3 regions of the Micromonospora sp. NPDC005413 genome follow, and region 1 is predicted to be linked to each of the others. Evidence: riboswitches for the same ligand, from Rfam matches in the RefSeq annotation. Region 1 holds a riboswitch; each other region holds the start of a gene.

Evidence for each region. A riboswitch is a leader RNA that binds a small molecule or an ion and turns the genes downstream of it on or off. The one in region 1 is predicted to bind S-adenosylmethionine.
Region 2: linked by a shared signal. The riboswitch ahead of ABZS37_RS06915 (ABC transporter substrate-binding protein) and the one ahead of thrC (threonine synthase) in region 1 are both predicted to bind S-adenosylmethionine.
Region 3: linked by a shared signal. The riboswitch ahead of ABZS37_RS23140 (hypothetical protein) and the one ahead of thrC (threonine synthase) in region 1 are both predicted to bind S-adenosylmethionine.

What each region holds. Positions count from the first base shown of each region.
Region 1 covers NZ_JBEXEV010000006.1:90,835-100,655, reverse strand. The annotation lists gene ABZS37_RS10630 (winged helix-turn-helix domain-containing protein) at 1-43, shown strand, start outside; gene ABZS37_RS10625 (DoxX family protein) at 436-885, shown strand; gene ABZS37_RS10620 (metalloregulator ArsR/SmtB family transcription factor) at 1,175-1,435, opposite strand; gene ABZS37_RS10615 (hypothetical protein) at 1,459-1,971, shown strand; SAM riboswitch class I at 2,039-2,174, shown strand; gene thrC (threonine synthase) at 2,185-3,471, shown strand; gene ABZS37_RS10605 (GNAT family N-acetyltransferase) at 4,119-5,138, shown strand; gene paaN (phenylacetic acid degradation protein PaaN) at 5,189-6,862, shown strand; gene ABZS37_RS10595 (GNAT family N-acetyltransferase) at 7,027-7,557, opposite strand; gene ABZS37_RS10590 (cold-shock protein) at 7,894-8,097, shown strand; gene ABZS37_RS10585 (hypothetical protein) at 8,451-9,368, shown strand; gene groL (chaperonin GroEL) at 9,639-9,821, shown strand, end outside.
Region 2 covers NZ_JBEXEV010000003.1:235,167-244,987, forward strand. The annotation lists gene ABZS37_RS06875 (glycogen debranching N-terminal domain-containing protein) at 1-329, opposite strand, end outside; gene ABZS37_RS06880 (SCP2 sterol-binding domain-containing protein) at 326-751, opposite strand; gene ABZS37_RS06885 (NAD(P)-dependent alcohol dehydrogenase) at 914-1,960, shown strand; gene ABZS37_RS06890 (DinB family protein) at 1,980-2,489, opposite strand; gene ABZS37_RS06895 (2'-5' RNA ligase family protein) at 2,567-3,082, shown strand; gene ABZS37_RS06900 (hypothetical protein) at 3,292-3,483, shown strand; gene corA (magnesium/cobalt transporter CorA) at 3,500-4,555, opposite strand; gene ABZS37_RS06910 (amino acid transporter) at 4,861-6,810, shown strand; SAM riboswitch class IV at 6,897-7,008, shown strand; gene ABZS37_RS06915 (ABC transporter substrate-binding protein) at 7,284-8,171, shown strand; gene ABZS37_RS06920 (amino acid ABC transporter permease) at 8,217-8,996, shown strand; gene ABZS37_RS06925 (amino acid ABC transporter ATP-binding protein) at 8,993-9,739, shown strand; gene ABZS37_RS06930 (Na+/H+ antiporter) at 9,768-9,821, opposite strand, start outside.
Region 3 covers NZ_JBEXEV010000025.1:36,685-46,505, reverse strand. The annotation lists gene ABZS37_RS23150 (GIY-YIG nuclease family protein) at 404-1,096, shown strand; gene ABZS37_RS23145 (hypothetical protein) at 1,056-2,033, opposite strand; gene ABZS37_RS23140 (hypothetical protein) at 2,208-2,810, opposite strand; SAM riboswitch class IV at 2,838-2,958, opposite strand; gene ABZS37_RS23135 (serine/threonine-protein kinase) at 3,042-4,619, opposite strand; gene ABZS37_RS23130 (DEAD/DEAH box helicase family protein) at 4,736-7,915, opposite strand; gene ABZS37_RS23125 (AIPR family protein) at 7,912-9,821, opposite strand, start outside.

The sequences.
Region 1 (9,821 bases):
GCGCGGGGTCTACGTCAAGGAGCAAGACGCGGGCAATCCCTGACGGCTGCCTCGGTCTCGATCCTCAGGTCGATCAAGAACAACGCCATCTTGGCGAGCGAGGTGGCGTAGCGGGGCGCGTCATCTCTTTCGTTGGGCCGGCCGTCTGCCCCGTGTCTGAGCCGCTCGACATGCTGTACGGGGCGCTCGACAGGCAGTACCGTCAATTCGGGAGCGCTCCCATAGCGGTCGGGCCGGCATGGCGCTCGGGTCGAGTTCTTGCGTGGGCGCAGCTGAGGGCATCGCCCCCCGCATTGTCACCGGGCTGCTCGTCGCCACGGGTGCAGCCCTGGCATGTTCCGACCGGGGATTTTCCCACTAGCAAGGAATTAATGAACTTCAATGGATTCATGCTTCACCATGGGTATGTATCGATCCCTATCCATGGAGGTTTCCATGAACGTCTCTCGGCTCGGCGGGCCGACCCTGTCCCTGTTCCGCATCGTGACCGGCCTGCTGTTTACGTTGCACGGACTGTCCTCGATCTTCGGGTTGTTCGGCGGCAACCCGATGACCGGCACGGCAATACCCTTCGGCGCCTGGCCGGGCTGGTGGGCCGCGCTGATCCAACTGGTCTGTGGCGTGCTCGTGCTGGCCGGGCTCTTCACCCGGCCCGCCGCGCTTCTCGCGTCCGGCTCGATGGCGTACGCCTACTTCGTGGTGCACCAGCCGGAGGGCCTGCTGCCGCAGCACAACGGAGGTGAGCTGGCAGCGCTCTTCTGCTGGTCGTTCCTGCTGGTCGCGACGCTCGGCCCGGGTGCCTGGGCGCTCGACACGCTGCTCGCCCGGCGTCGCGTCGACACTCCATCGGCATCGGTGGCCGAGCCCAGCCCGGTATCCGTCTGACTGTACGCGCACCGCGCGTCGCCGGAGCCTCGACGAGGCGGTTCCGGCGGCGCGTCCGCTCAGGGGTTGCACGAAGGTCGAGGTACGGATGTCGCCGCTCCCAGCCCCGCCCTTCGATGATGTCGTAAACGATTCAGCTCCAAAGCGTGCGCCGGTCGCCGGCCGAACCGCGGCGTACCGCGCACCGGCTGTCGGTGCTGGTGGACGAGGACGGCCCGTTGGCGGCGGCGCACCTCGCGGCACCCGCCCAGCACGAGGGCCGCAGCCGGCGAACGACGGCGGCGGGGCGTCAGGCTGAGGTGCGCGTGCTGAGGACCGCATCCAGGAGGCCGGGGTAGAGACGGTCCAGCTCGTCGCGGCGGAGCCGGACCAGACGGCTGGTGCCGGCGGCCCGGGTGCGGGTCAGGCCGGCCTCGCGCAGCACCTTGAGGTGGTGACTGCGGGTCGCCTTGGAGACGCCGAACTCGAAGGTGCTGCAGGCGAACTCACCACCCTCGGCGAGCGCCCGGACGATCTGTAGCCGCACGTCGTCGGCGAGTGCGGCCAGCACGGTGGTGCCGGGGGGTCGAAGTGGTGGTGCTCGGTGTGGTCGGCTTCGCCGGCTTCAACCTGCTCACCAGCCTGGCGCTCGCACACGCCGCCCCGCAGCAGATCGCCCTCTTCGTGGCCACCACCCCGGTGATCACCCAACTGGTCCGCTGGGCCCGCGACGGCGTACGCCCAAAGCCCCTCCTGCTGGCCCTCTCGCTGGTGGCGCTCCTCGGAGTCGGCCTTGTGATCACCCGCGGAAGTCTGGCCGGACTCGGCCAGTTCGGCCTCGGCGGGCTGATGATGATCGGTGCGGTGGTCGGTTGGGGCATCTACACCCACGGTGCCAGCCGGTTCGGCACCTGGTCGCCTCTGCGCTTCACCACGCTGACCGCGCTCGCTGGGACTGCGGCCATGCTGACCGCGAGCATCGGCGCCGACGCCGTCGGGTGGCAGCACGCGCCGGCCGTCGCCGACGTCGTGGCGGTCGCCCCGCAATTGGCGTACGCCACGATCGGTGGCGCGGTGATCGACCCGGCGGCGGTGAGCGTCCGCTGACCCACGCACTGGGATCTGCGGTGGAGGTCGCCGCCGACGGTGCCTAGACTCGACGGCACAACTGAATACCTCATCCAGAGGGGCTGAGGGATACGGCCCGACGACGCCCCGGCAACCACCCCGCGCGCTCACCGCTGAGCGACCCGCGGGGCAGGTGCCAATTCCGTCCCCGCCGCACCGTGCGATGCGGGGAAAGATGAGAGGACCCTCGACATGACGTCGACGCTCGCCGCCTCCGGCATCGACACCTCCGCCAGCCCCGCTCGCGCCCTGGTCTGCCGTGCCTGCTCGGCCCGCTATCCGCTGGCCGCCCAGCACGCCTGCTACGAGTGTTTCGGCCCGCTGGAGGTCGACTACGACGCCGCCGTGCTGGCCACGGTCACCCGGGAGCAGATCGAGGCCGGCCCGAACAACATCTGGCGGTACGCCGCGCTGCTGCCCGCCGGTCAGGACCCGGCCACCCGGGTCACCCTCGACCCGGGGCTCACCCCGCTGGTGGCGGCCCCGCACCTCGCCGCCGAGCTGGGCATCACCGCGCCGCTCTGGGTCAAGGACGACAGCGCCAACCCCACCCACTCGTTCAAGGACCGGGTCGTCTCGGTGGCGCTCACCGCCGCGAAGGCGCTCGGCTTCGCCCGGTTCGCCTGCGCGTCGACCGGCAACCTGGCCAACTCGGTGGCCGCACACGCCGCCCGCGCCGGGGTGCCCTCGGTGGTCTTCATCCCCAGCGACCTGGAACAGGGCAAGGTGATCACCACGGCCGTCTACGGCGGCGAGCTGGTCGCCATCGACGGCTCGTACGACGATGTGAACCGGCTCTGCGGCGAGCTGGTGGAAACCGACGAGTTCGAGGACACGGCGTTCGTCAACGTCAACGTCCGGCCGTACTACGCGGAGGGCTCCAAGACGCTCGGCTACGAGGTGGCCGAACAGCTCGGCTGGCGGATCCCCGCACAGGTGGTCATCCCGATGGCCAGCGGTGAGCTGCTCACCAAGATCGACAAGGCGTTCACCGAGCTGGTCGAGATCGGCCTGGTGGAGGCGCCAGCCGCCGGCTGGAAGGTCTTCGGCGCCCAGTCGGCCGGCTGCAACCCCATCGCCACCGCCCTGCACGCCGACACCGACACGATCACCCCGGTCAAGCCCACCGGCATCGCCAAGTCACTTAACATCGGCGACCCGGCCGCTGGCCTCTACGCCCTGGAAGCGGTCCGCCGCACCGGCGGCTGGATGGAGTACGCCGACGACGACGAGATCCGCGCCGGCATCCGCGATCTGGCCCGCACCACCGGCGTCTTCGCCGAGACCGCAGGCGGGGTCACCGTGGCGGTGCTGCGCAAGCTGGTCGAGTCCGGTCGGCTCGACCCGACGGCGGAGACCGTCGTGTTCAACACCGGCGAGGGCCTGAAGACCATCGACGCGGTAGCCGGCCAGGTCGGCCCCACCCACCACATCAAGCCCTCGCTGCGCGCCGCCCGCGACGCCGGCCTCCTCGGCTGACGCCCGCCCGCCCGCCCGCCCGCCCGCCCGCTCCGCCCGCCCGCCCGCTCCGTCGCCCGTCCGTCCGCCCGCTCCGTCGTCCGCCCGCTCCGTCGTCCGTCTCGGTCGCCGGTCGCGGTACCGGCCATGTGCGTGATCGACTCCGTTTCGCCGACATGGCGGTATCCGATGGCCTGCAAACCGCAACATCGGCGATACGGAGTGGATCACGGGCCGCGCCGGGTCGGGCCGCGCCGGGTCGGGTCGGGCCGCGCCGGGTCGGGTCGCGCCGGGTTGGGCCGGGTCGGGTCGGACCGCGCCGGGTCGGGTCGCGCCGGGTTGGGCCGGGTCGGGTCGGACCGCGCCGGGTCGGACCGCGCCGGGTCGGGCCGTGCGGGGGATGGGGGATCGGGTGGATGGGGGAGCGGGTGGATCCGCCGGGTAACTGGGTTTTCGCGGTGAGTGTGGAAAACCCGCCGCTACGGACTTGACGGCAGGAACCGGACGGCGCAAGATGCTCCGTGCGGGAGGGCATTTCGCCGAAGACTTTTGAAGTTCTTGCGACCCAACGCCGGAGGCGTTGTGCGAGTGTCCCTCCCGACCACGTTCGATCAGGCCAGCGATTATTCGCTGGCCTGATCGCTTTTCCAGGGTGCACGCTCAGCGGCATGAGCATCACGATCGCGTCGTTCGACGGCGCCGACCGGACGTCGGTCGACGAGGCGTACCGGATCGGCGCGGCGGCCACCGATGTCGACGTGCCGGACTTCCCACCCTTCTGCCGACGCCGCTTCGACGCGCTGTTCCACACGCCGATGCCCGGCACCGAATCGCTCTGGGCGCTGGCCCGGCTGGACGGCGCGCCGGCCGGCTACCTCCAGCTGGACCTGCCGCAACTCGACAACACCGACAACGCCACCGCCGAGCTGACGGTGCATCCCGAGCTGCGGCGCCGTGGCCTCGGTCGCGCACTGCACGAGTACGGGGTACGCCTGCTTCGCGAGCACGGCCGCAAGCGGGTCGTCGCGATGACCGTCTCCGCGCTGCCGGACGGGCCGGCGCGATCAGCGGCGGGAGACGCGTTCGCCGCCACCACCGGCGCCCAGTCGGCGCTGCCCGAGGTGCGTCGCCGCCTCGACGTCGGCGCGATCGACCGGATCGCGCTGCGCGCGGCGCTGGCCGACGCCCAGCCGCGAGCCGAGGGCTATCAGTCGGTCTGCTGGCAGGGCTCCACCCCGCAGGAGTACGTGGCGGACATCGCCTACCTGGACGGCCGGCTGCTCATGGACGCGCCCATGGGTGACGTGCAGTGGGACCCGGAGCAGGTGGACGCCGAGCGCATCCGTGGCACCGAGCGCGCCCTGGACGCCCAGGGCCGGCGGCGCTACCACCTCGGGATGCGCCACGACGCGTCCGGCCGGCTGGTCGCCTGGACCCTGCTGGACGTGGGCGCCTCCACCGACTGGCACGCCTTCCAGCAGATCACCATCGTCGACCCGGCCCACCGTGGGCACCGGCTCGGTCTCATCGCCAAGGCGGAGAACCTGCACCACCTGCTGACCCACGAGCCGGCGGTCCGCGTCATCGACACCTTCAACGCCGCCAGCAACAGCTACATGGTGGCGATCAACGAGCAGCTCGGCTTCCGCCCGGTGGACGCCTGGAACAACTGGCAGCTCACCCTCTGACGGGGATCAGCGCTTCTGCTCCCGAACCCGACTGCGGCATGATGGCGGGCATGACGGAGACCCCGCATCCCCTGTACGACAGGCACGCCGACACCCTCAACCGTGCGCTGACCGCGATCACCGAGCGGGGCTACTGGTCCGCCTATCCCGAATCTCCCAGCCCTCGGGTGTACGGCGAAACCGCCGCCGCCGACGGTAAGGCCGCCTTCGAGGCGTACCTCGGTGGCGACTTCCCGCTCGACCAGCCGGGCACCGGCGTTCGGGTCGCCACCGAGACGAGCCCGTTCGGGGTGGAGTTGGCGGTGCGTTACCCGCACGCCGGCACCGACGAGCTGGTCAGCGCTGCTTTGGTCGCCCTGCCGGCGTGGCGCGACGCCGGTCCGCGGGCCCGGGTGGGCGTCTGTCTGGAGATCCTCGACCGGCTGCACAAGCACATCTTCGAGCTGGCCAACGCGGTGCAGTTCACCAGCGGGCAGGCGTTCGTGATGGCCTTCCAGGCCGGCGGCGCGCACGCGCTGGACCGGGCGCTGGAAGCGCTGGCGTACGCGTACGCCGAGATGACCCGGCACCCGGCCACGGCGGGCTGGGAGAAGGCCGCCGGAAAGGGCGACCCGCTGCGGATGACCAAGACGTTCCACGTGGTGCCGCGTGGGGTGGCGCTGGTCATCGGGTGCAACACCTTCCCGACCTGGAACTCGTACCCGGGGCTGTTCGCCTCGCTGGTCACCGGCAACCCGGTGATCGTCAAGCCGCACCCGCGCGCGGTGCTGCCGCTGGCCATCACCGTGAAGTACGCCCGGGAGGTGCTCGCCGAGGCCGGCTTCGACCCGAACCTCATCATGCTGGCGGCCGAGGCACCCGGTGAGAAGCTCGCCAGCGATCTGGCCCTGCACCGGGCCATCAAGATCGTCGACTTCACCGGTTCCACCGAGTACGGCGACTGGCTGGAGACGCACGCCCGGCAGGCGTCGGTCTACACCGAGAAGGCCGGTCTGAACACGGTCGTCATCGACTCCACCGACGACTTCGCCGGCATGTGCCGCAACCTCGGCTTCACGCTGACCCTCTACAGCGGTCAGATGTGCACCACCTCGCAGAACATCCTCATCCCGACCGGCGGCATCGAGACCGACCAGGGGCACAAGAGCTTCGACGAGGTGGCCGGCGGGATCGCCGCGGCGGTCGGCAAGATCACCGCGGACCCGGCCCGGGGCGTGGAGCTGACCGGCGCGATCGTCAACGACGGTGTGCTGGAGCGGCTGGCCGAGGTGACCAAGGTTGGCGAGCCGGTGCTGGAGTCGCGGGCCGTGGCCCACCCGTCGTACGCCGACGCGGTGGTGCGTACCCCGACGATCGTGAAGTTGGGCGCGGACGACACGGAGACGTACGGCCGGGAGTGGTTCGGGCCGATCTCGTTCGCCATCGCCACCGACTCCACGGCGCACAGCCTGGAGCTGCTGCGCCGGACGGTCGGCGAGAAGGGCGCGCTCACCGCCGGGGTCTACTCCACCGACGAGTCGGTGCTGGACGCGACCGAGGCGGTGGCGGTCGAGGTCGGGGTGCACCTGTCCTGCAACCTGACCGGCGGGGTTTTCGTCAACCAGTCGGCGGCGTTCTCCGACTTCCACGGGAGTGGGGCCAACGCGGCGGCCAACTCGGCGTTGACCGACGGGGCTTACGTGGCTAACCGGTTCCGGATTGTGCAGTCTCGGCGTCCGGTCTGATTTGGTTGCGGTTGGGGGTTTCCGGGGCAGCCCGACCCGCTCCGGGCGGTCAGGCTTGATCCCTGCGCGGGTCGGGCTGCCCCGGAAACCCTTTGTGGGCACGCTGGTCGGAACGCAGCCGGCTTTGGGGGTGGGCAGCACAGGGCTCTGCCCTGGGGTGGTTTTCAGGCTGGGCGGCGCATTTGTAGCTCGGTCAGGGCTGGGATCGTGGGGTGTGGGACGCGTACGCCGGTGTCGATGAAGCCCAGCCGCTGGTACGCCCGGTAGGCGCGGTCGTTGCCGACCACCACCTCCAGCAGTAACTCCGGCCGGCCGCAGGCGCGTGACCAGGCGGCGACCCCGTCGATCAGCTCGCCGAGCAGCCCGCTGCCCCGCCAGGTCGGCGTGACGTACACGGCGTAGATCACCGTCAGCCCGGGCTCGTTCGGGGCGACCATGCCACCGGCGTGCCCAACCAGCCGTCCGTCCGGGTCGGCGATGAACTGCGCGTTGCTGGAGCCGGCCGAGGTGTACGCGACCCGCGCGGCGAACTCGGTGTGCGGTCGGGCTGCCGCGTCCGCCAGGGTCTCCAGGAAGGCCAACGGTGCGTCGGCGAGCATCTCCAGGCGCAGTGCTCGCATCCGGGCGGCGTCCTCCGGCCGAACCCGACGGATCTCCGCCTGGCGAACAACGGTTGAGCCGGTAGCGGTGGTCATGTCCGCATGCCTACCACAGGTGCTGGACGCCGTTTTCCGAGCTGTGCCCGATCTCCGTCGCCTCGCGGCACCGCCTCGTTCTCTTTTGCCGACGGTACTCATGGGCGTAAATCTGATTGATCGAAAACCTGGGTGGCCGGCGCGGCTGGAGGCGGCGCCGGAGCGCCCGGGAGTATGCCCGATTTGTGGGCGGTGCGCGGGCGTCGCTCCTCGTGTAGCGTGCGATTTCGGTCACCTCTTTCAGTGGTCGTCATCGATCGCTGAGGCGGGTCCGAGGGCGCCCGGCCGCGCCGTGCGCCGGGCAGGCAACGCCGTGCAGAGTGAGGGAAGTGCACCGTGGCACAGGGCGCCGTGAAGTGGTTCAACGCCGAAAAGGGCTACGGCTTCATCGCCGTCGACGGCGGTCAGGACGTGTTCGTTCACTTCTCCGCGATCGAGATGGACGGCTACAAGGCGCTGGACGACGGCCAGCGGGTGGAGTTCGAGATCGCCCAGGGCCAGAAGGGCCCGCAGGCGGAGCACGTACGCATCGTCGCCTGAGTTCCGTCCCCGATCGGCCCCGCGCGTCGGGGCTGCGGCGCGGGCGCGCACCCGGGAAGATCGTGAACCGTTCCAGCCGATGCTGAGGAGCGTTCATGACCGACCAGCCACCCTCGCCCACCCCACCCCCCGGGCCGGGGGAGTCGGGCCCGTTCGACCCGGCCTCGCCCGCCAGCGGTTCTGGCGCGGCACCGGGCACGCCGCCCGCCTCTGAGCCGCCGCCCGGGCCGACCCAGGGTTGGGGTCAAGCCGGCCCCGTCGGTCCGCCGCCCGGCTGGGATCCCGCGCAGGGAGGTTGGGGTCCGCCGCCTCCTGGGTGGGTGTTTCCGCCCACTGGCGGCTACCCGCCCGGGGTGGGTCCCTACGGAGGGCAGCCGTGGTATCCAGGGCCGCCGACCGGCTGGTACCCGCCGGGTCATGGCCTCGACCCCAACGATGCCCTGGTCACTCCGCCCGGTGCCGGTATCCAGGGCTGGCTCAGCCGGTTCAACGGGGCGCTGCGTCGAGGTTGGCGGCAGTTGGTGCCGATCCTGCTCCTCACCCAGGTGCTGCCGGCGGCGGTCCTCTCGGTCATCTCGCTGGGCGTGGACCCGTCGGCCGGCTGGGAGACGCAGGCCGAGTTGGACCCGGCGGGCGGGCTGCCGGACAACTTCGCCCTCGACCTGGCAACGCTTCTCGTGGCGCTGATCGGCGGCAGCCTGCTCATTGGTCTGGTGCAGGCGGTGGGGTGGGCCGCCGGCAGTTGGGTGATCACTCAGCAGGCGGCCGGCAGGCCGGCCAGCATCGACGCGGCGCTGCGGTACGGCGTGCGCCGGGCGCTCGGCCTGTGGGGTTGGACTCTGCTGATCAGTGTGCTCGTCGGTGTAGGTGTCTGTTTCTGCGTACTGCCGGGCATCTACCTGGCGTTCGCGCTGAGCATGGCCGGCCCGGTCTACCTCTTTGAACGGCAGAACCCGATCGGCCGGTCGTTCCGGATGTTCCACGACCGGCTCGGGCTGTTGCTCGGCCGGGTGGCGCTGGTGGGCGGGGTGGTGATCGTCGGCAGCATGATTCCCGGTTTCCTGGAGTCGCTGGGCACCGTCGCGTTCGGTCCGGACCCGCTGGCGTCGCCGGGCGCCGCGGTCGGGGCGGTGGCCGTGATCGGGGTCACTGCGGTGCTGGCCCTGCCGGCCCACCTCGTCCAGTTGGTCGGCCTGCTGATCACATACACCGAGCAGCGGGCCCATGAGGCGCCGGTAAACGCTGCCGGACTGGCAGCGGAACTCGGCTGAGCGGCCCCATCGTGCTTGCACTCGGCAGGGGAGAGTGCTAAACAAGTCATTGGCACTCGCATACCGTGAGTGCCAATGGTCGGGACGGTGGGGCCAGGTTGCACCGGCGTGGAGACGCCGGGGCGACACATGGCCGGTCGTCGCGGGCTATCCGGCCCGGCCGAAGGACGTCGTCGTCGCCAGGTGGCGACGTCCCAAGGTGCGTACACCAGGCGGCCCATCCGGGGCACATCTCGGGTGGCCCGTGAGTGTCCAGGAGGACAACGCCGTATGGCCAAGATGATCGCGTTCGACGAAGAGGCGCGCCGCGGCCTCGAGCGGGGCATGAACCAGCTCGCCGACGCCGTAAAGGTGACCCTCGGCCCCAAGGGCCGCAACGTCGTGCTCGAGAAGAAGTGGGGTGCCCCCACCATCACCAACGATGGTGTGAGCATCGCCAAGGAGATCGAGCTC
Region 2 (9,821 bases), on a different contig from region 1:
TCGGCGGGTTGCGACGAGTGGTTGAGCACGGTGATCTTCTCGTGGAAGCAGTCGTGGATCGAGCGGTGCCGGATGACCGACACGTCGGCGTCGACGTAGTGACTCGCCACGCCCGGGACCAGAAAGAAGCGGGTCTCGAAGTACGTCATGTCGTCGCGGGAGAGCGCGTTGAGCCGTTCGCCGTCGACGCTGAGCACCCAGTGGGACAGGAAACGGGTGTCGAACGCGAACAGACCGACGGGTGCCCGCGGATCGACCTCGATGTCACCCTGGGCGTCGCTGATCGCGAACGCGTTGCCGGCGATGACGTGCACCAGTTCCTGCCTCACGACCGCTCATCCCGACCGTCCACCGCGAACCGCCCATCCATCGCGGCCCGCCCATCCATCGCGGCCCGAGCCAGCTCGCGCGGATGACGGGCGCCGGGCGGCCCGGGAAAGATCCGCCGCAGCAGCATCAACAGGCGCAGGTCGCCCTGCACGGTCAGCTCGTTGCGCAGCAGCGCTGTGGCCACGTGCATCTCGCCGCTCGCCATCCGGTCGTAGACCGTCCGGTCCGCGCGGACCATCAGCTCGGCGTCATCGTCGGAGCGGGTGACCCGGACGTGCTGGTCGGCGATGGTCAGGTACCAGTGATCGGTGCAGCCGGCGCCGCGTACGTCCAGCCGCAGCGTGCCGGCCGTGGTCTCCGGCAGGTCGGGCCGCCGGCCGGGATCCAACTGTTGCAGGTACTGCGCCACCGTCGTGCCCATCAGGTCCCCTCCCCACGGCTCCTCGGAGGATCACCCACGCCGGGGTGAGCCCGGTTCACCCGGAACGGGTGAGCGAACCCAGCAGGGCGGGTTCACCTGGGCCGTTTGCTCAGCGGGGAGGTGGGGAGCCTGCGGTCAGGCCGAGAAGAATGGGAGAACCGGATGCGCGCGCTGCGATTGCGGGAGTGGAAGTCGGAACCGGAGTTGGTCGAGGTTCCGGATCCGACGCCCGGGCCGGGACAGGTGGTGGTTCGGATCGGCGGTGCCGGCGCCTGCCACTCCGACCTGCACCTGATGGACGAGTTCGAGCCGGGCACCATGCCCTGGAACCCGCCGTTCACCCTGGGCCACGAGAACGCCGGCTGGGTGCACGCCCTCGGCGACGGCGTGACAGGGCTGACGATCGGCCAGCCCGTCGCCGTCTTCGGACCGTGGGGCTGCGGCACCTGCGCCCGCTGCCGCGTCGGCGTCGACCCGTACTGCGAGAACCCGGCTGGCGCCCCGGTGCCGAGTGGGGGCGGTGGGCTCGGTCTGGACGGCGGCATGGCCGAGTACGAGCTGGTCCCCGACGCGCGGCACATCGTGCCGTTGCCGGACGGGTTGGATCCGGTGGACGCGGCGCCGCTGACCGACGCCGGCCTGACCCCGTACCACGCGATCCGGCGGTCCTGGCCGAAGCTTCCGCCGGGCAGCACGGCCGTGGTGATCGGGGTCGGCGGGCTGGGACATGTGGGCATCCAGATCCTCAAGGCCACCACGGCCGCCCGCATCATCGCCGTGGACACCCGCGCCGAGGCGCTGCGGCTGGCGCAGGAGTGCGGCGCCGACCAGACCGTCACCTCGGGCGCCACCGCCGCCGAGGAGATCCGGGAGGCCACCGGGGGCCGGGGTGCCGACGTGGTGCTCGACTTCGTGGGCGTGGACGCCACCCTGGCGCTCGGCGTGGCGGTGGCCCGCACCGTGGGCGACCTGACGATCGTGGGCATCGGCGGAGGCACCGTGGGGGTCTCGTTCTTCTCCGTGCCGTACGAGGTGAGCATCGCGACCACCTACTGGGGCAGCCGTCCCGAGCTGGTCGAGGTGCTGGAGCTGGGTGCCCGGGGTCTGGTCAAGCCGAAGACCACCACCTTCGCGCTCGACAACGCCCTCGACGCGTACCGGCAGATGCGCGACGGCACGTTGGAGGGCCGGGCCGTGATCGTGCCGTGAGCCCGGCGGACGCCGCCGGTCAGTCGACCTCGATCAGACCGCGCACGTAGGCGGCCTGGCCCACGTGCTGCTGGTCGTCCTCGGCGATGCTGACGAGGCGGACGCCGAGGGTCACCGGCGGGTCCCACGCCTCGTCGACCACGCGGTCCAGGTCCGCCGGTCGCAGGCCGGTCAGGAACGATCCGGTACGCGACGCGACGGCCTCGTAGTAGTCGATCAGCGCCTGCGCGCTCTCTGGCCGGACCGCCGCGACCTGCGCCGGCGAGTGGCCGTAGCCGGTGTCGTCCGGGTCGGCGGTGAGCCCGAACCGACCCGCCCAGTCGCCGCTCACCCAGACCTGGTCGGCGTCGAGCAGGTCGGCGACGTGATGGTCCTGGACTCGGGTCAGGTGCCAGACCAGCCAGCCGACCGGGTTGGCGCCCGGGCCGGGCGCCCGGTGCAGTTGCTCCGGGGTGAGTCCGTCGACCGCCGCCCGGACGAGATCGGGCAGTCGGCCGTATGTCTCGGTCAACAGGTCACTCACGTCCACGGGCACGCCTCCCTGGTTGGTTTCCGATCAGGTACCGCCGACACGGGCGATCAAACCTCGGCCACTACGGTGATCACGTGGTCGCGGCGTTGGAGCTGTATCTGGACCCGGACGCTACCCGGCGGATCCGGGTGCTCTGGGACGCGCTGGAGGCCGAGGGCGTGCAGAGCATGCGGTCGCTGTGGGAGCAGCGCCACCGGCCACACGTCTCGCTCGCGGTGGCGCCCCGTTTCAACCCCGAGCAGGTCGCCGAGGCGCTGCGCGGGACCGTCGTGGCCGCCCCGCTGCGACTCGACTTCCAGCACGCCGGGCAGTTCGTCGGGCGGGTGCTCTGGCTCGGCCCGGCACCCACCCCGGAACTGCTGACCCACCACCAGATGGTGTACGACCGGCTCGCCGCCGCCGGCATCCCCCTGGCCGAGCACTACCAGCCGGGCCGCTGGGTGCCGCACTGCACGCTCTCCATGCGGGTGCCGAACGCGCTGATGGCCGCCGCGGTGCGGCGCTGCCTCGAGGTGTTGCCGCTGGCCGCGACCGTGGTCGGCGCGGCGCTCACCGACCACGCGCGCGCCATCGCCCACCCGCTGCCCTGACCCGACCACATCGACCGGACCCTAGAGGAAAATGTCCGGTTTGGCATGCGACAGTCGGGAAACCGAAAACAAGCGGTGGTGATGCGGCCTGGCGTGGGATGGTTCGACCTGGATGCCGTACCGGTGGTGACCTGCCCGAGCGCGGGTGACCCAGGCGGTGGCGCGGGCGCACCTCGTGCCGCCGAGGGCGGCTTCGACGAGAAGGGGCAGTGCCTATGCAGGCTCAGCGCAGGCCACCGCGCGCGGAGCGGAGCCAGACCCGGGACGACCGGACCGGCGGCGGCCTGACCGGGGCGGCCACGCCACTGACGATCTGGGCGGCCGCCGTCCTGCTCGGCCGGATCGGTGCCGGCGACGACGACCTCGACGACGAACGGCACATCCTGCGCGGCATCGAGTGATCCTCGGCCGCGCGGGTCACAGCCAGCCGCGCCGCTTGAAGATCACGTAGAGGGTGCCGCAGACCAGCAGCATCAACAGCAGCGCGAACAGGTAGCCGAAGCGCCAGTTCAACTCCGGCATGTGGACGAAGTTCATCCCGTAGACCGTGCCGATGAGCGTGGGAGCGAACAGGATCGCCGCCCAGGACGAGACCTTCTTCAGCTCCTCGTTCTGCGCGTAGCTGGCCGCGGTGAGGCTGCGCATCTCCTCGTTCTGCTGCTGCGAGACCAGGGTGGCGTTGACGGTGAGGATGTTCTGCAACAGGTGCCGGAAGCCGTCCACCCGCTCCACCACCTGGGTCAGGTGGTCGGTCACGTCACGCAGGTAGCGGCGCAGTTCCTCGTCCGTGCTGGCGCTGCCGGCGCCGTCGGCCAGCGCGCCGAGCACGATGAGCAGCGGGCGGGCGGCCCGCTGGAACTGGATGACCTCGCGGCTGAGGCCGTAGATGCGCCGGCTGGCGTTCGGGTCACCGCCGAACACCTGGGTCTCAATCTCGTCGATGTCGTTCTCCAGCCCGGCCACCACCGGCGCGTACCCGTCGACAACCTCGTCGAGGATCGCGTACAGGACCGCCTCCGGACCCCGGGCGAGCATCTGCGCCTCGGTCTCCATCCGCCGTCGCACCGCGGCCAGGTCGGGGGCCTCACCGTGCCGGACGGTGACCACGAAGCCCGGCCCGATGAACAGGTGCAGCTCGGAGAACTCGACCTCCTCCCGCAGGTCGTCGTAGCGGGCGGCGCGCAGCACCACGAACAGCGTGTGCCCGTACCGTTCCAGCTTGGGCCTCTGGTGGGCGTTGATCGCGTCCTCGACCGCCAGGTCGTGCAGCCGGAACTCCCGGGCCAGCGAGGTGACCTGGTCGATGTCGGGCCGGTACAACCCGATCCAGGCCATCGCGCCGTCCTGGTCCTGCAGGCAGCGGTACGTCTCGGCGAGGCCGGACGGTGAGGCGAAACGGTGCCCTCGGATGTAGACCGCGCTGTCCACCAGGCCGCCGGCGGGCGCAGCGGGCGACTCCGTCGGTGGCGGCACGCCAACCCTTGTCTCGGACTCGTCGAGTTGGCGGCCGAAACCACCACCCGGGCGAAACCGACGGCCGCCGACCATGACCCACCCCCCCTTCCCGGGGCCGCCCGTCCGGCGGCCTCCCGGCCCACACGGGGGCAGGTCGGGGTGGGCGCCGGGAGGCGCTGCTTCCCCCCTGCCTCCGGCCCGAAACCCCGACGCGCCACTCGCCCGGACGCCCACAGCGGGCGGGTTCCGCGCACCGGCGGACGGGTGCCGGCCCGCCGACGGATACTCGCGGTGACCATGGGCGGACGACGGGGGTAGCGCCGATGGAGGTCGACAGGCGCGCCGGCCGGCGGACCGACCGGCTGCGGAGCTGGCTGCTCGACGACCGGTCGGAGCAACCCGTGCCGCAGGGCCTGCACGTCCGCCCGCGGGAGCAGCGGCACCACCCGTGGTGGAAGGTGATGTGCCTGACCGGCGTCGACTACTTCTCGACGCTCGGCTACCAGCCGGGCATCGCGGCGCTGGCCGCCGGGGCGCTGTCGCCGGTGGCCACCCTGGTGCTGGTGTTGGTGACGCTGCTGGGCGCGCTGCCGGTCTACCGCCGCGTGGCGGTGGAGAGCCCGCACGGTGAGGGCTCGATCGCGATGCTGGTACGCCTGCTGAGCTACTGGCCGGGCAAGCTGCTCGTGCTGGTGCTGCTCGGCTTCGCGGCCACCGACTTCATCATCACCATCACGCTGTCCGCGGCCGACGCGACCGCTCACCTCGACGAGAACCCGTTCTGGCCCAGCGGCCTCAAGGGCCACGAGGTCCTGCTCACGCTGCTGCTCGTGGCGCTGCTCGGCGCGGTGTTCCTCAAGGGATTCGGCGAGGCCATCGGGATCGCCGTCGTCCTGGTCGCGGTCTATCTGACGCTGAACGCGGTGGTGATCGCCGACGCGCTGTGGCGGGTGGTGACCCATCCGAGCGCGGTCGGGGACTGGACCACCACGCTGACCACCGGGCACGGCGATCCCCTGATGGTGGTCGCGCTGTCCCTGCTGCTGTTTCCGAAGTTGGCGCTGGGCCTGTCCGGTTTCGAGACCGGGGTGGCGGTGATGCCACACATCCGGGGGGACCGTCAGGACTCGGAGGATCGGCCGCTGGGCCGGATCCGGGGCGCGCGTCGGCTGCTCACCACCGCCGCCGCCACCATGAGCGTCTTCCTGATCACCAGCAGCGTGACCACCACCGTGCTGATCCCGCCCGAGGCGTTCCAGCCGGGCGGCCCGGCGAACGGTCGGGCCCTGTCCTTCCTGGCGCACCAGCACCTCGGCCAGGTGTTCGGCACCGTGTACGACCTGTCGACCATCGGGATCCTCTGGTTCGCCGGGGCGTCGGCGATGGCCGGTCTGCTCAATCTCGTACCGCGTTACCTGCCCCGCTACGGCATGGCGCCGACCTGGGCGCGGGCCATCCGGCCGCTGGTGCTGGTGTTCACCACGGTGGCGTTCCTGATCACGGTCGTCTTCCGGGCCAGCGTCGACGCGCAGGGCGGCGCGTACGCCACCGGGGTTCTGGTGTTGATCACCTCGGCGGCGACAGCGGTGACCCTCGCGGCACGGCGGCGCGGGCAGCGGGGGCGCACGGTCGCGTTCGGGACCATCGCTGTGGTGTTCGTCTACACCACAGCGGCGAACGTGGTGCAACGTCCCGACGGTGTGAAGATCGCCGCCTGCTTCATCGGTGGGATGATCGTGGTGTCGGTGCTGTCGCGGGTGATGCGGGCCTTCGAGCTGCGGGTCGACCGGGTCGACTTCGACCCGGTCGCGACGGCGTTCATCGCCGAGCGGAGCGAGCGTCGGATCCGCCTCATCGCGCACGAGCCGGAGCGGCGCGACCTCACCGAGTACCGCGACAAGCTCGCCCAGACGGTGGCGGACAACGACTTCCCCGACGACAGCGACGTCATCTTCGTCGAGGTGCAGGTCACCGACCCGTCGGACTTCGAGACCGGCCTGCTGGTGCGCGGCAGCGTGGCGCACGACCGCTTCCCGGTGCTCAGGCTTGCCAGCTCCTCGGTGCCGAACGCGCTGGCCGCCATGCTGCTGGAGATCCGCAACCGCAGCCGGCGGCGCCCACACATCTACTTCGAGTGGACCGAGGGCGGCCCGACCCGCAACGTCCTGCGCTACCTGGCGTTCGGGCAGGGCGAGATCGCCTCGGTCACCCGGGAGATCCTGCGCCGCCAGGAGCCCGACCAGACGCGCCGCCCGCACGTGCACGCCGGTTGACCTGCGGGCCGCGCGTCGGGCGCGGACGGTGAGCGTGGTCATATCGACTGGACGATCGACGGACCTCTGCTGCTAGTCTCGGCGCAGGTCATGAGTGCCAGCGCAAAGCCCCGGCTCGCTGGCCGGCAACCCTCCTCCGCGGTGGGGTGCCCCGGGTGAAGACCAGGCACCGGCACGACGTCGGTGCAAGCGTGGCCTGGCACCCAGGTCAGCACAGACCCGGGAGAGCCATGCGCATCCTCAGCACCGCCCCACCGACCGACGTCGCGGAACTCCCCGCCGGTTGGCCTTCGCCCGCACTGACCCGGCGACGGCACGTGGACATGATGCGAATGTGCAGCGCCGCCTGTCGTCGCGGCACCGCGCACTAGCGCACCCCTCTTCCCGAAACCTCCCCAGCGGTACGCCCATCGGGCGCACCGTCGGCGGCGCACGCCCGTGCGCGCCGAGACGCAACCCTTTCGGAGACACCCGTGCGATTCCTTCCTGCCCTGACCCGCGCCGCTGCCCTGGGCGCGGCCACGATCCTGGCCGCCACCGCGCTCACCGCCTGCGGCGGGGACAGCTCGTCCGACACCACCGCCAACCCGTACGGCCTGGCCCAGCCGGGCGTGCTGCGCGCCGGCACGCTGACCGACGCACCGCCGAACGTGTACCTCAAGGACGGCACGTTCACCGGCTTCGACAACGACCTGCTGACCGCGGTGGCCGGGAAGCTCGGCCTGAAGGTCGAGTTCGTCGGCACCGACTTCTCCGCGCTGCTCTCCCAGGTCAACAACCGCAAGTTCGACGTTGGCAGCTCCTCGATCACCATCACGGAGGCGCGGAAGAAGACCGTCGACTTCGGCAACGGCTACGACTTCGGCTACTTCGGCCTGGACGTCCCGGCCGGCTCGCCGATCACCGGCTTCGACCAGCTCGCCGGCAAGCGGGTCGTGGTGGTCCAGGGCACCGTCCAGGACGACTACGCCACGGGCAAGCAGCTCGACCCGGTGCGGGTGCCGGACTACAACGGCGCGATCAACCAGCTCAAGGCCGGCACGGCCGACGCGTGGATCGCTCCGGCGGAGATCGGCGAGAAGTCGGCCGCCGACAGCAAGGGCAAGATCACCGTGGCGGCCAAGCAGCTCAGCCCGGCACCGACCGCGTACGCCGTCGCCAAGGGCAGCGACAAGCTGCGGGAGGCGCTGAACAAGGGTCTCGACGAGGTCATCGCGGACGGCACCTGGAGCCGGTTGCAGGCGCAGTACTACCCGGGCCGGCCGGTCCCGGAGGACTTCAAGCCGGGCAGCGGCACGGTGGCCGTGCCGTCGGCGTCCGCGTCGACTGTGCCGTCGGCGTCCGCGTCGACCGCGTCCTGAGACGTACCCGGTGACGAGCGAGCAGGGCGGTAGGAGAGGCGACCGATGGATCCGTTGAGCACCATGTGGGAGACCTTCTTCGACTGGGACGCGATGCGCGAGGCGCTGCCCGAGATGCTGACCGTCGGGTTGCCCAACACGCTGATCCTGGCGGTCTCCGCCGCCCTGCTCGGCTCGGTGCTGGGCCTGCTGCTCGCCGTCGCCGGCATCTCCCGCAGCCGGTGGCTGCGCTGGCCGGCGCGGGTCTACACCGACGTGTTCCGGGGGCTACCGGCCGCGGCGACGATCCTGCTGATCGGCGTCGGGCTGGCCCCACTGGGCATGCGGGTCTGGGGACCGGACCCCTACCCGCTGGGGATCCTGGCGCTGTCGCTCATCGCGGCGGCGTACATCGGGGAGATCTTCCGCTCCGGCATCCAGTCGGTGGAGGCCGCCCAGTTGGAGGGAGCTCGCGCTCTCGGCTTCTCCTGGGCCGACGCGATGCGGCTGGTGATCATTCCGCAGGGCATCCGGCGGGTGCTGCCGGCCTGGGTGAACCAGCTCATCGCGCTGATCAAGGACTCCAGCCTGGTCTACTTCCTCGGCCTGGTGGCCAGCCAGCGGGAGCTGTTCCGGATCGGGCAGGACTACGCGGCCACCACCGGCAACGAGTCCGCGCTGCTGCTGGCCGGGCTCTTCTACCTGGCGCTGACCGTGCCGCTGACGCACGTCGTCAACTGGATCGACCGGCGGCTGCGCCACGGTCGGCCCACCGCCGCACCGGCCGACGAGGACGACGACGACACCGCGCCGGCGCTGCCCGCCGCGACGGAAGGGAACCGATGACGACCACCGGCACGACCACCTCGGTCAGCCTCGACGTCCGCGACGTGCACCTCGCCTTCGGGCCGAACCGGGTGCTGCGCGGCGTCGACCTCACCGTGCCGCGCGGTGCGACGGCCTGCGTGATCGGCCCGTCCGGGTCGGGCAAGTCCACCCTCCTGCGCACCATCAACCGGCTGATCGAGCCGGACCGCGGCGACGTGCTGCTGGACGGGCGCAGCGTGCTGGGCGACGACCCGGACGCGCTGCGGCAGCGGGTGGGAATGGTCTTCCAGCAGTTCAACCTCTTCCCCCACATGAGCGTGCTGCGCAACGTCACCCTCGCGCTGCGCCGACTCCGCAAGCTCGGCGAGGACGAGGCGGAGTCCGTCGCCCGTGCCCAACTGGAGCTGGTGGGGCTGGCCGGAAAGGCCGACTCCCGGCCCGCGCAGCTCTCCGGCGGTCAGCAGCAGCGGGTGGCGATCGCCCGGGCGCTGGCGCTGCGGCCCGAGGTGATGCTCTTCGACGAGGCGACCTCGGCGCTCGACCCGGAGCTGGTCAAGGGCGTCCTCGGGGTGATGGCCGACCTGTCCGCGGCAGGCATGACCATGGTGGTGGTCACCCACGAGATGGGCTTCGCCCGGCAGGTCGCCGACACCGTTGCCTTCATGGACCGTGGCGTGGTGCTGGAGGCTGGGCCGCCCGAGGCGATCTTCGAACGGGCCGAGCACCCTCGGCTTCGCCGGTTCCTCGCCCAGGTGCTCTGAGCCGCGCCGGCAGGAAGGCCGCTGGCGATCATTCGTTGGGCCCGCGTCCCAGCAGCCGGATCTCCTCGTTGTCCAGAGCTTC
Region 3 (9,821 bases), on a different contig from region 1:
CTGCTGCCAACCCCACGGACTCCTCCTCCAACGAACGCCGCCAGCGACTCGTCGCGATGATCCGGGGCGGTGGAACAGCCTGGCCATTGTCACCTACCCCCGGCCGGTGAGCCGGAGGCGGGTCAGTGCGTCGGCGATCTCCCAAGTGTCCTCGCGGTCTGGGCCGTAGACGTCGCAAAGATCAGTCTTGCTCGCCCGGCCCTCTCGGCCCAGAGTCGCTTGTTCTCCGCCGCCGACGGGCGGCCTCCCGCCTGGGCTCCGGCTCCGCGGCCAGCGAGTCATGTTGGATACTCTTCCCCCTCATTCCGGCCGCTGCTGAGGTGGCCGGGATCGCCGCATCCGACGGCGCATGCAGCTATGGGAGGAGAGGGCGGTCGTGGCATCTCCAGTTCAAGACCACCGTGTGCAGGTCGTGCAGAAGTGGGGCTTCGGGATGGCCCCCGTCAAGCCCGAGGTCCAGCAGAAACGACGGCAGTCGGTAGCGGCCGTGCTGAGCTACCTGCAGAACGACCCGATTGAGTCCAACGCCTCACTGCTGGAGGCCCTGTCGGAAGTCAAAGGGCTCTACTCGCGCTGTCACCGGCAGGACCAGTGGGACTGGTTCACCGTGTGGCAACAGCTGGGCCGCCCCGGACGTAAGCGCTGCCTACAAGCTGGTGATGCGCTCGGTCGCCTACGGAGCGCGATCAGGGATGGCGACGATGCCACCGCTGCGATGCAGCTCACGCTACTGACTGACGCTGTCGTGCAGGTCCATCTGGCCGGACTTGTCGGGGAACAGCCGCGTGAAACGCCAGGAGATGGCTACATCTACGTGCTGTCGACTCGCGAGCAACCTCGGATGCTGAAGATCGGCTACACAGAGCGGACCGTCGAGGAGAGGGTGAGGGAGATCAACCGGGCGACCGGCGTTGTTATCCCGTATGGCGTGCGCGCTTTGTGGGTGGTCGCGGATGCTCCGTCGGTAGAGGCCGAGCTGCACGATCGATTGGCGCACTACCGGGTCCGCAAGGACCGCGAGTTCTTCGACCTCGACTTCCGCGACGCGTCCGCCCTCATCCAGGGCTACATAGATGGTCTCCGACGTGAGGACTAACGTGATCGCCCCTGGCGAGCAGCTGATGGAAGGCCACACGTTCCTCCCTTAGATCAACGGGCCGGCCCGCCAACTCAGCCAGGAGTTCCGGTAGGCGCCACGTCGTCAGGTGTGCGTAGCGGGCGTTGTAGACGCCGACGGCTTCGATGGCGAACTCGTCAGGAAAGTCCAGCAGTACGTAGCCGAGCAGCTGCATGATGGTCGGCGCTTCCAATGCTGACCGCCGCGTCCCATCGCGGCGCTTGCTGCCGAGGCCCGTCTTGAGTTCGAGCAGCAGACCTGCGGCGATCAGGTCGGCGTCGGCGTTCATCAGCGATGATCCGGCGAAGGTCGGCCCGAGGGCCCAAGCGCCATGCCGCGCCGACAGGGACGGCAGGAGGCTCCGCTCGGCGAAGGCGCGCAGAGCCTGGAGCTCGTCGAGGGCCGCGGATGGGGCGAGATCAAGTAGCTTCTCGGCGGTGATGGACCTTGGGGCCAGGGCCATCAACGGGGATCCGGGTGTCGGACCGACCCGGTACAGGTCGGTGAGGAGCGCCAGCGCCCAGCAGGCCCGGGCAACGAGTCGATGGTCGGCTTCGCTGCCTGCGGCCGGCCCGGTGAACCGGGAGGTCCCCATGCTGTCGCCGCTTTGGAGGTAATTCAGCGTGCGTGCCAGTTCGTGGACCGCGTGCCGGAGCGGGGGAGTGCGCGCGCCGAGCAGCGCCAAGCGCAGGTCCGGCCTGGGATGCACCATGAAGCGCACCATCCAGTCGAAGGCCGAGCCGATGGTGCCAGGGTTCGCCTGACTCCCAGGCACGACAAGGGAGCCCACGGATTCCCGATACCGTGCCTGCAGGGCCTGCCAGCGGCCGAACCGCTCCTGAATGAACAATCTCGCTGGCGAGGCTCTGTTGCTCAATGCCACGGTCAGCGCCGGCCAACCACTGATGATGGTCATGCTTCGACCACTGGGCACCGACGTCGCTGCCCGCTACTGTCCATCATGGCCGGATGCTATCGAACGGCGTGGCATCCGAGCTGCCCGTTATCACCGGACCGTCGATGGGCGATGACCAGCCGGCTGCTGTTGGCGAGATCGGTTACCACCAACAGCAGCCGGCTGGACTGGCGATCAACGAGCGGTGGCCAAGAATTCGTTCTGCGCCTGCCGGAGGCTGCTGAGGTCGTTGGGGACGGGCATGACGCCGTAGCGCTCGAAAGCGTCGACGCTTGCTCCGAGCGAGGGCGGCCACCGTCGCTGCCACTCGACCAGCGGCACACTTGGTCCGACTGGGCGTAGTGGCTCGGCGAGCCGGTCGAACTCCACCTGCTGCCACTCGCGCAGCTCGTTACCACGCCGCGCGGAAGCCACCAGCGAGGCGGCGACCACGGTGGTCGTGGCCGTCTGCGGTTGGACCACGTCGCCGTTCATGATCGAGTGCCGGCCCAGCGGCAGTGCGGCGCGGTGGCCGTACCATTCGCCGACGACCTGCGAGACGTGTCGGCAGCTTTCGCAGGCCAGCCACGACCACCGGGTTCGGGTGGTCACGGTCTCTCGGACGCACAACAGGCACAGGGCGAGGTCACTGGGGATGTCCTGGCCCTGCCACTGCCGCTCCCACTCCGGTGTACGTGGCTGGCAGCGGCACCGCTGTTCGCGCGGGGCACCGTCGCGGAGGTGCCCGCAGGTCAGGCAGACCGCGAAAGCGGCCAGGTCCAGCTCTTCGAATGGCACGGTGAACTCGCTCTCCGGTGCCCGAGGCACCCGCTCTTGCCGTACCGCAGCTTGCGGTCGGCCTGGTCTTCCCCCGGGGGCACCGTGCGCGGGTGGCGCGGTTGCCGGGTCAGCAAGCCGGGAGGCTTGACGCTGACCACTCTTGACGCCCAGGAAGCATAGAGATCATCGAGGCCGGGAGCAACCCCGGCCAACACGCGGGGGAGACCTGAGCAGACGGCGGTGGCGGAACTATCCGTCGGCGGCGAGTCGGAGCCGAGCAAGCAGGTCGGCGACTTCCCGGGTCAGCTCATGGTCTGGGCCGTAGACCACGCAGAGGTCGTCGTGCAGCGGTTGCAGCTCGTCCGCGGCCTCGGCGGGCTTGTCTTCGGAGACCAGCAGTATGCCGATGTTGAAACGTAGGTCGAGAGCCGTGGGGGAGACGTCGCCGGAGGCGGCACGTACGTGCGTCAGCACCTGCCGGAACTGGCGCAGGGCTGTAGTGGCCTGGCCGAGTTCCGCCCGGCAATGGGCTGCCTGCCGGAGGCATTCCAAGGCGTCCTCGCTGGTGGGGCCAGCGGTACGGGTGTACGCGGCGGCGAGGGCGTCGAACTCCGGCAGCGCGCGCCGGAAGTCCCCGCCGATGATGAGAATGGCCGCTCGCCGTGATCGCAGAACGAGCACGCGTGGACTTTCAGCACCGAGCGCCTCGCTGGCGGGGCCGATCACGCCCTCGAGCACCTCGGCAGCCTGGGCGAACCGTTCGTCGTCCAGCAGCTCATCGGATTGGGCAACGGCGGCCTTGATCGCGTCTCGAACCTCGGTCCGCAGAATCGCCGCCGGATCGGCGCTCGACGTGCCACTGCGCGGCGCCGGGACGACGGGGTCGGGCGCGGGCCGGCGTCGGGGCGCGTTGGGTCGGCGGTACACCAGCGTTGGGTCGGGCATGGTGCTGCTCGCGCGCTCGGAGGCGGGCGGTGCCGCTCCGGGTAGGGGCAGGAAGGGCAGCAGCCGCTCGTAGACGTCGTAGGCGTCCGTCGGCCGGTCCTCTGGGGCCTTGGCCAGCAGATCGAGGACCAGTTCCTCGATCGCGACGGGCACCTCGGGGCGGAGCGTCCGCAGAGGTGGTGGTGGCTCGGTGACGTGCTGGTGCCACAGTTCGAAGTCGCTGCCGCCGGCGAAGACCCGCTGCCCGGCGAGGAGTTCGTGCAGGACGCAGCCCAGGGCGTATAGGTCGCTCTGTGGCGTGACCTGTGCGTTCTGGATCTGCTCGGGCGGCATGTAGTGGTGAGTGCCGAGGGCGCTGCCGGTTGCGGTGAGGCGGGTGACGTCGGTGCGCAGGATGGCGGCGATGCCGAAGTCGAGGAGCTTGATCGCCCCATCCGCGGTGACCAGCACGTTGTCGGGTTTGAGGTCGCGGTGCACGACGGGGATGGCGTGGGCGTGGGAGAGGACGGTGCAGATCTGCGCGGCGATAGCGGCTGCCCAGGTGACCGGCAGCGGATGCTGTGGGTCGATAAAGGCCCGTAGGGCGGTGCCACGGACGAACTCCATCACCAGGTAGAGCCGGTCGTAGGAGCGGTCTAGGACCGCGTCGTACACCTGGGGCACGCCGTGGTGTTGGATGCGTGCGGTGACGCGGGCCTCGCGGCGGAATCGCTTGGCGAACTCTTCCGCCTGCTGCGGGGTTTGCACGGCCTCGACGCGGATGAGTTTGATGGCGACCTCACGGTCGAGGACACTGTCGTAGCCGCGCCACACGTGCCCCATGCCGCCGGAGCCGATCTCCTCGACCCTCTCGTATCGCCCGGCGATCGGCTCTGTCCGCACGTTGCCTCCACCCCTGCGACTGTCCCAGCCAGATGGTCAGTGTTGCGGTCAAACCGATCATCGTCCAGAAGTTGCCGCCGCGGCGCGTCACGTTGGCGCCGCGGCGGCACGGCCGGTCAGGCCGCGTCGTCGTTGACGACCCCCTCCTGCCGGCGGATCAGCCGCCAGGCGGCGCTGCGGGCGCTGCGGTTGAGCGAGCTGCGGAAGTTCTGCTGCGGGTCGAAGTACTTGCGTCCCAGGTCGGCCGTGGTGTCGAAGTGATCCATCATCTTGTCCTCGAAGACCGGGTCGAAGACGTGGCCGAAGTTTTCCTCGTCGTTGGCGACGGCGGCCAGCCGCACCTTCGGGTCGGCAAGGGCCTCGTTGAAGGGCTTGATGACGTCCTGCTCGGTGAACTCGGTGCCGTACTTCTGGTTGAACCGGTCGATGAGCTCCGACAGCAGCGACTTCTCCGTCTCTTTGGCGCTGCCGGATCCGTCGCCGAAGCCCTTCATGTCAGCCGGCCCCTCGGGGACGAGGCTGACGTCGTGTTCACCGGTTTTCTCCACCCGCAGGTGACTCAGGTCGACCTCGCCGATGTCCACGCCGCCGTCCTCACCGCGGGGCAGCCGATTGAGCAGGTGCCGCCCGTAGAGGTAGAGGCGCTCCAGTTCAGCGTCGATGTAGGTGACGATGCCGGAGAGGAAGCTGTACTTGCGGACGTAGTCGTTCAGGTCGGCCCGGAAGGTCTCGGCTGTCTCCTGGTCGTCCTCGTCGTCGCCGTTGAGCAGGTCGGCGAAGCGGGTCACCGCAGGATCGAGGTGCCGGTACAGCTCGGCGTGGAGCTTCTCCCACTTCGCCGTGTTGCCGGCGGCCTGCCGCTGGGCGGCCAGGTAAGCAGCCGCGAACGCCTGCATCTCCTCGTCGACGAGAACCGGCGCGGACATCACCCTGCTCTGCGCGGTGTAGAGCAGGTTAGGGTCCGAGGGCAGGGTGGCGGCTTCCTCGAAGTACGGGCGGAAGGACTCCTTGATGTCCTCGGCGTCGTTGACGAAGTCCAGCACCGCCAGGTCGGACTGGCTCTTGCGGTCGGCGGTGCGGTTGAGCCGGGACAGGGTCTGCACGGCGGCGATGCCCGTCAGCGTCTTGTTGACGTACATCGTGGTGAGCAATGGCTGGTCGAAGCCGGTCTGGTACTTCTCCGCGACCACCAAGATCCGGTACTCGGGCTGCCCGGCTCCGCCGGCCTGTGCGGACTTGTCGTCGGCGCGCGTGTAGGCGAACGCCTTCGGCAAGGCAGTCTCGGGCAGCCCGCCGTTCTCCTTCGCCTCGGTGATCTCCTCGTTGTCGTAGGTGAGGGTGCCGGAGAACGCCACCAGGACTCCCGGGTCGGGGTAGCCCAGGTCGCCGATGTACTTCTTGATCGACCGGGCCATCTGTACGGCCTGCGGCCTACCCGCGGTGACTACCATCGCCTTCGCCCGTCCGCCAAGCCTTCCGGCGGTGTGGGTCCGGAAGTGCTCGACGATCACCTGCGCGTGCTGAGCGACGGTCGAGTCGTGGGTGAGCGCGTACCTGGCCAGCAGCGGGTTCGCCTTGGCCGGGTCCACCTTCCGCTCCTCGGGGTTGCCGTTGACGAGCTTCCAGTAGGTGTTGTAAGTAACGTAGTTGCGCAGCGGATCGAGAATGAATTTCTCCTCGATGGCCTGCCGCATGGAGTAGGTGTGGAACGGGTGGTACTTCCCGTCCTCGCCGAGCGTGCCGAAACCTTCGAGGGTCTTGTGCTTCGGCGTGGCGGTGAACGCGAAGTAGGAGAGGTTCGCGGCCCGCTGCCGCTTGCGCGCGTTGGCCTTGAGCTGTGCCTCGACGTCAGGTGCGGCCGGCGCGCTGGTCGCGCCCGGGTCGTCGGAGTCGGCGTCCAGGCCCAGGTCACGCAGCACCGCGCGGACCGAGGCGGCAGCATCGCCGGACTGGGACGAATGCGCCTCGTCGATGACGATCGCGAACCGCCGGCCCTGGATCTCGGTCGGATTCTGCTTGAGGTACTCCTCAAGCGCAGGGAACGTGTGCAGCGTGACGGTGACGATCTTCCCCGTCTCGCGCCCGAGGGCCTTCGCGAGCTGCTCGGACTTCGACCCGTGGTTCTCGTCGATTTTCACCACCAGTCCGGCGGTCTGCTCGAAGCTGCCGACCGTCGCGCGGAGTTGGGCGTCGAGGTTCCGACGGTCGGTGATGATGATGACCTTGTCGAAGACAGGCGAGCCAGGCTGCAGGCCGGCTCGCACCGCGTCCGGGTGCAGCTTGGCCACGTCACCGTTCGCGTGCAGGGACGACAGGCGGTGGCTGAGCCAGGCGATGGTGTTCGACTTCCCCGACCCCGCCGAGGCCATGATCAGGTAGTTGTGCCCGGCCCCGTGCCGCGCCGCGTGCGCCGTCAGCTTCTTCACCGCATGCCACTGGTGGTAGCGGGGGAAGATCAAGGACTTTCGGGTACGCCCGTCCGCACCCTTCTCCTTGTGCAGGTGGACGAAGCGCTCCAGCAGGTCGAGCCAGTTGTCCCGCTGCCAGATCTCCTCCCACAGGTAGGAGGTGGCGTACTTCCCGTACTCCGTGGCCGGCGGGTTGCCCTTGCCGCCCGGCCGACCCGGGCCCTCCGAGCCGGTGTCGAAGGGTAGGAAGCGGGTCGGCTTGCCGCGCAGTTGGGTGGTGACGAAGACCCGGTCGGGGTCGACGGCGAAGTTGGCGATCACCCGGCGGGAGAAGATCAGCTCGGTCGGGTCGCGCTCGGTCCGGTACTGCTCCTTGGCGTGCTCGACCCCTGAGCCGGTCAGAGGGTTCTTGAGCTCTGCGGTGGCCACTGGGATGCCGTTGAGGAACAGGGCCAGGTCCAGCCGGTTGCCCCGGTCGGCCTGCTTCGTGGCATACGCCAACTCCCGCACGACGGTGAGCCGGTTACGCCGGTAGTCGGCGAGGATCTCGTCCGATTCCACGAAGGACGGCTTGAAGTACGCGACCCGGATGCGTACGCCGTGGTCCTTCACACCCTTACGGAGCACATCGAGCAGCCCGTCGGTGGCGATCGCCTGGTCGAGGCGCTTGACGAACCCGCGCTGCGCGGCGTCCCGGTCACCGCCGTAGGAGGTGGCCACGTCCTCCCACTCGGCGGCCTGGGTGGCGCCGATGAAGGTGAAGAGTTGCCCAGTGTCCAAGCCGAGATCGGGGCGGTAATCGGCGGCGTTGCCGAGCTCCCATCCGCCGGCGAGGAGAGAAGCGACGATCCCGTCGCCGAAGGTGGCCTCATGATGGATGGCGCTCATGCGTCCTCGCTGAGGTCGTCGTCGTTTCGGCTGTCCTGGGCCAGCCTCCAAAGGGACTTCCCCTCCGCGTCGCACCACCGGGCAGGCCCCTGGGCCGCGACGGGCGCCTTGCTCCACTCCGCCAACTGCCACATCTTCTGCACCAGCCCCGAGGGGGAGTAACGCTTCCCGTCGGCCGCCCAAAGCAGTGGTCGCACCCGTTGGTTGACCCACGTTGCGGTAGACCGAGCCGGATCTGCGGCGAGCCAGGCGGCCATCGCCTCCCGCTCGGGCTGGCCGATAGCCCGGAAGGTCAGTGGCGTGCCCTCGGCAAGCCGGTTGGCGTCGACCAGGGTGGGGACGGCGTTGCGCCTGCGCTGCCTCGGGACGTTCCGCACCGGTCGGTACTCCTGCGGCAAGTCGGGAACCGGGGCGCCGCTTCGCAGATCCCGCAGCACCAGCCCGGCGAGGATGCGACAGGGCTCGGGCTCGGAGAGCGTGCTGGACACGAGCTGCTTCTTGAACTCGGCGTCGACGTGGTGAACGAGCAGGTCGGTGGCACGCTGGACCAATTCTGGCACCTGGGCGAGGACCGCGTCCCAGTCGGTGTCGGGCTCGTCGATGCCGTCGAGGTCCAGGTGTTGGAAGACGATATGTGCAATCAGCCGGTTCCCGCGCTCCACGATCGCCTCGGCCCGCGCCTGCCGGTTCTTCGCCGTGCGGTAGAGCGTGGCGTCGACCTCCCGCAGAACGAGGACGCTGCGCCAGATCTGGTAGGCGGAAGGTTGATCCTGGGCGTTGAACAGCAGGTGGTAGGCGCCCTGGGAGCCTTCCTCCCATAACAGTTCCGCGCCGAGTTTCGCGCGGACCGCGAGATCGGAGTTTCGGTGCGCGCAGGCGAGCGCGACGGCTGCGACCTCCACCGAGCAGCCGCTTTCGGCTGCGGGCTCCTCACCGCGCTTCACCGCGTAGGTCTTCTGGAGCGAGAGAAGGAAGTCCTGTTTGATGCGCCGCTGCACGGCATCGAGCGCGACGAAGTCTCGTCGCTCCACCCGGTTCTGGGTGTTCGTGGCCGTGGTCACCGCGTCGGCGAAGCCCGGCGGGCAGTTCTTGAGCGAGATGACCCGGACGGTCACATAGCCGTCGGTGATCGCCTCGGGATCCTTGCGGAACGCCCGGTGGATCGCGTGGACGGTCTGCGCACCGTTCACCACGCTGGCCCCGTCCAGCTTGAGCGTGACCGGAGCCCGCTTTGCCGCACGCTGGAAGTACACGGGATCCACCGTGTCGCAGAGCACGGTGATGCCGTTGTTGAAGAACCAGAAGTTGTGCGGGTCGGCGGTCAGCGTGTCGATCAGGCCCTGGTTGACCTGCGTGATGCCCAGCGGCTTGCGGATGTTGCGGTCGAAGAGGCGGTCCTCGTGAGTGTCGTACCACTCAGCGATGTCGGCGACCGAGACGATCCCCTGGAATGCCTCGTAGGGCTCGGTGACCCTGATCCAGTCGTGCATCCTGGCGGTCAGCGGGATCGGCGGTTCGGCGAAGTCGCTGTAGACCACCCCCCAGATGTCGCGGGCCAGGTAAGTGCGCTGGTCGAGCATGTTGCCGAACTGGTTGAACTCGTCCTGCGCGTCGGAGAGTCGCTGCACGACATCGTCCGCGAGTGGCTCGGTCCGCATCACGGTCGGCACCAGGGTGATCCTCGACCCTCGGTTGCTGAGGACGGCGGCGACCTGGTCCGCGAGGTTCTGGAACCGGACGTTGAAGCGGTCGAACTTCCGCGCATCGATGAGGCGAAGCCCCTCAATGAACTTGAGCGCGTCGGCAACGGCGAACTTCCCCTTGCCGCTGTCACTCCACTTCGACTGCACCAACCAGAGATGCGACGCGTTCTTGTCGATGGCCACCGCGTCGATGCCGATGTCGT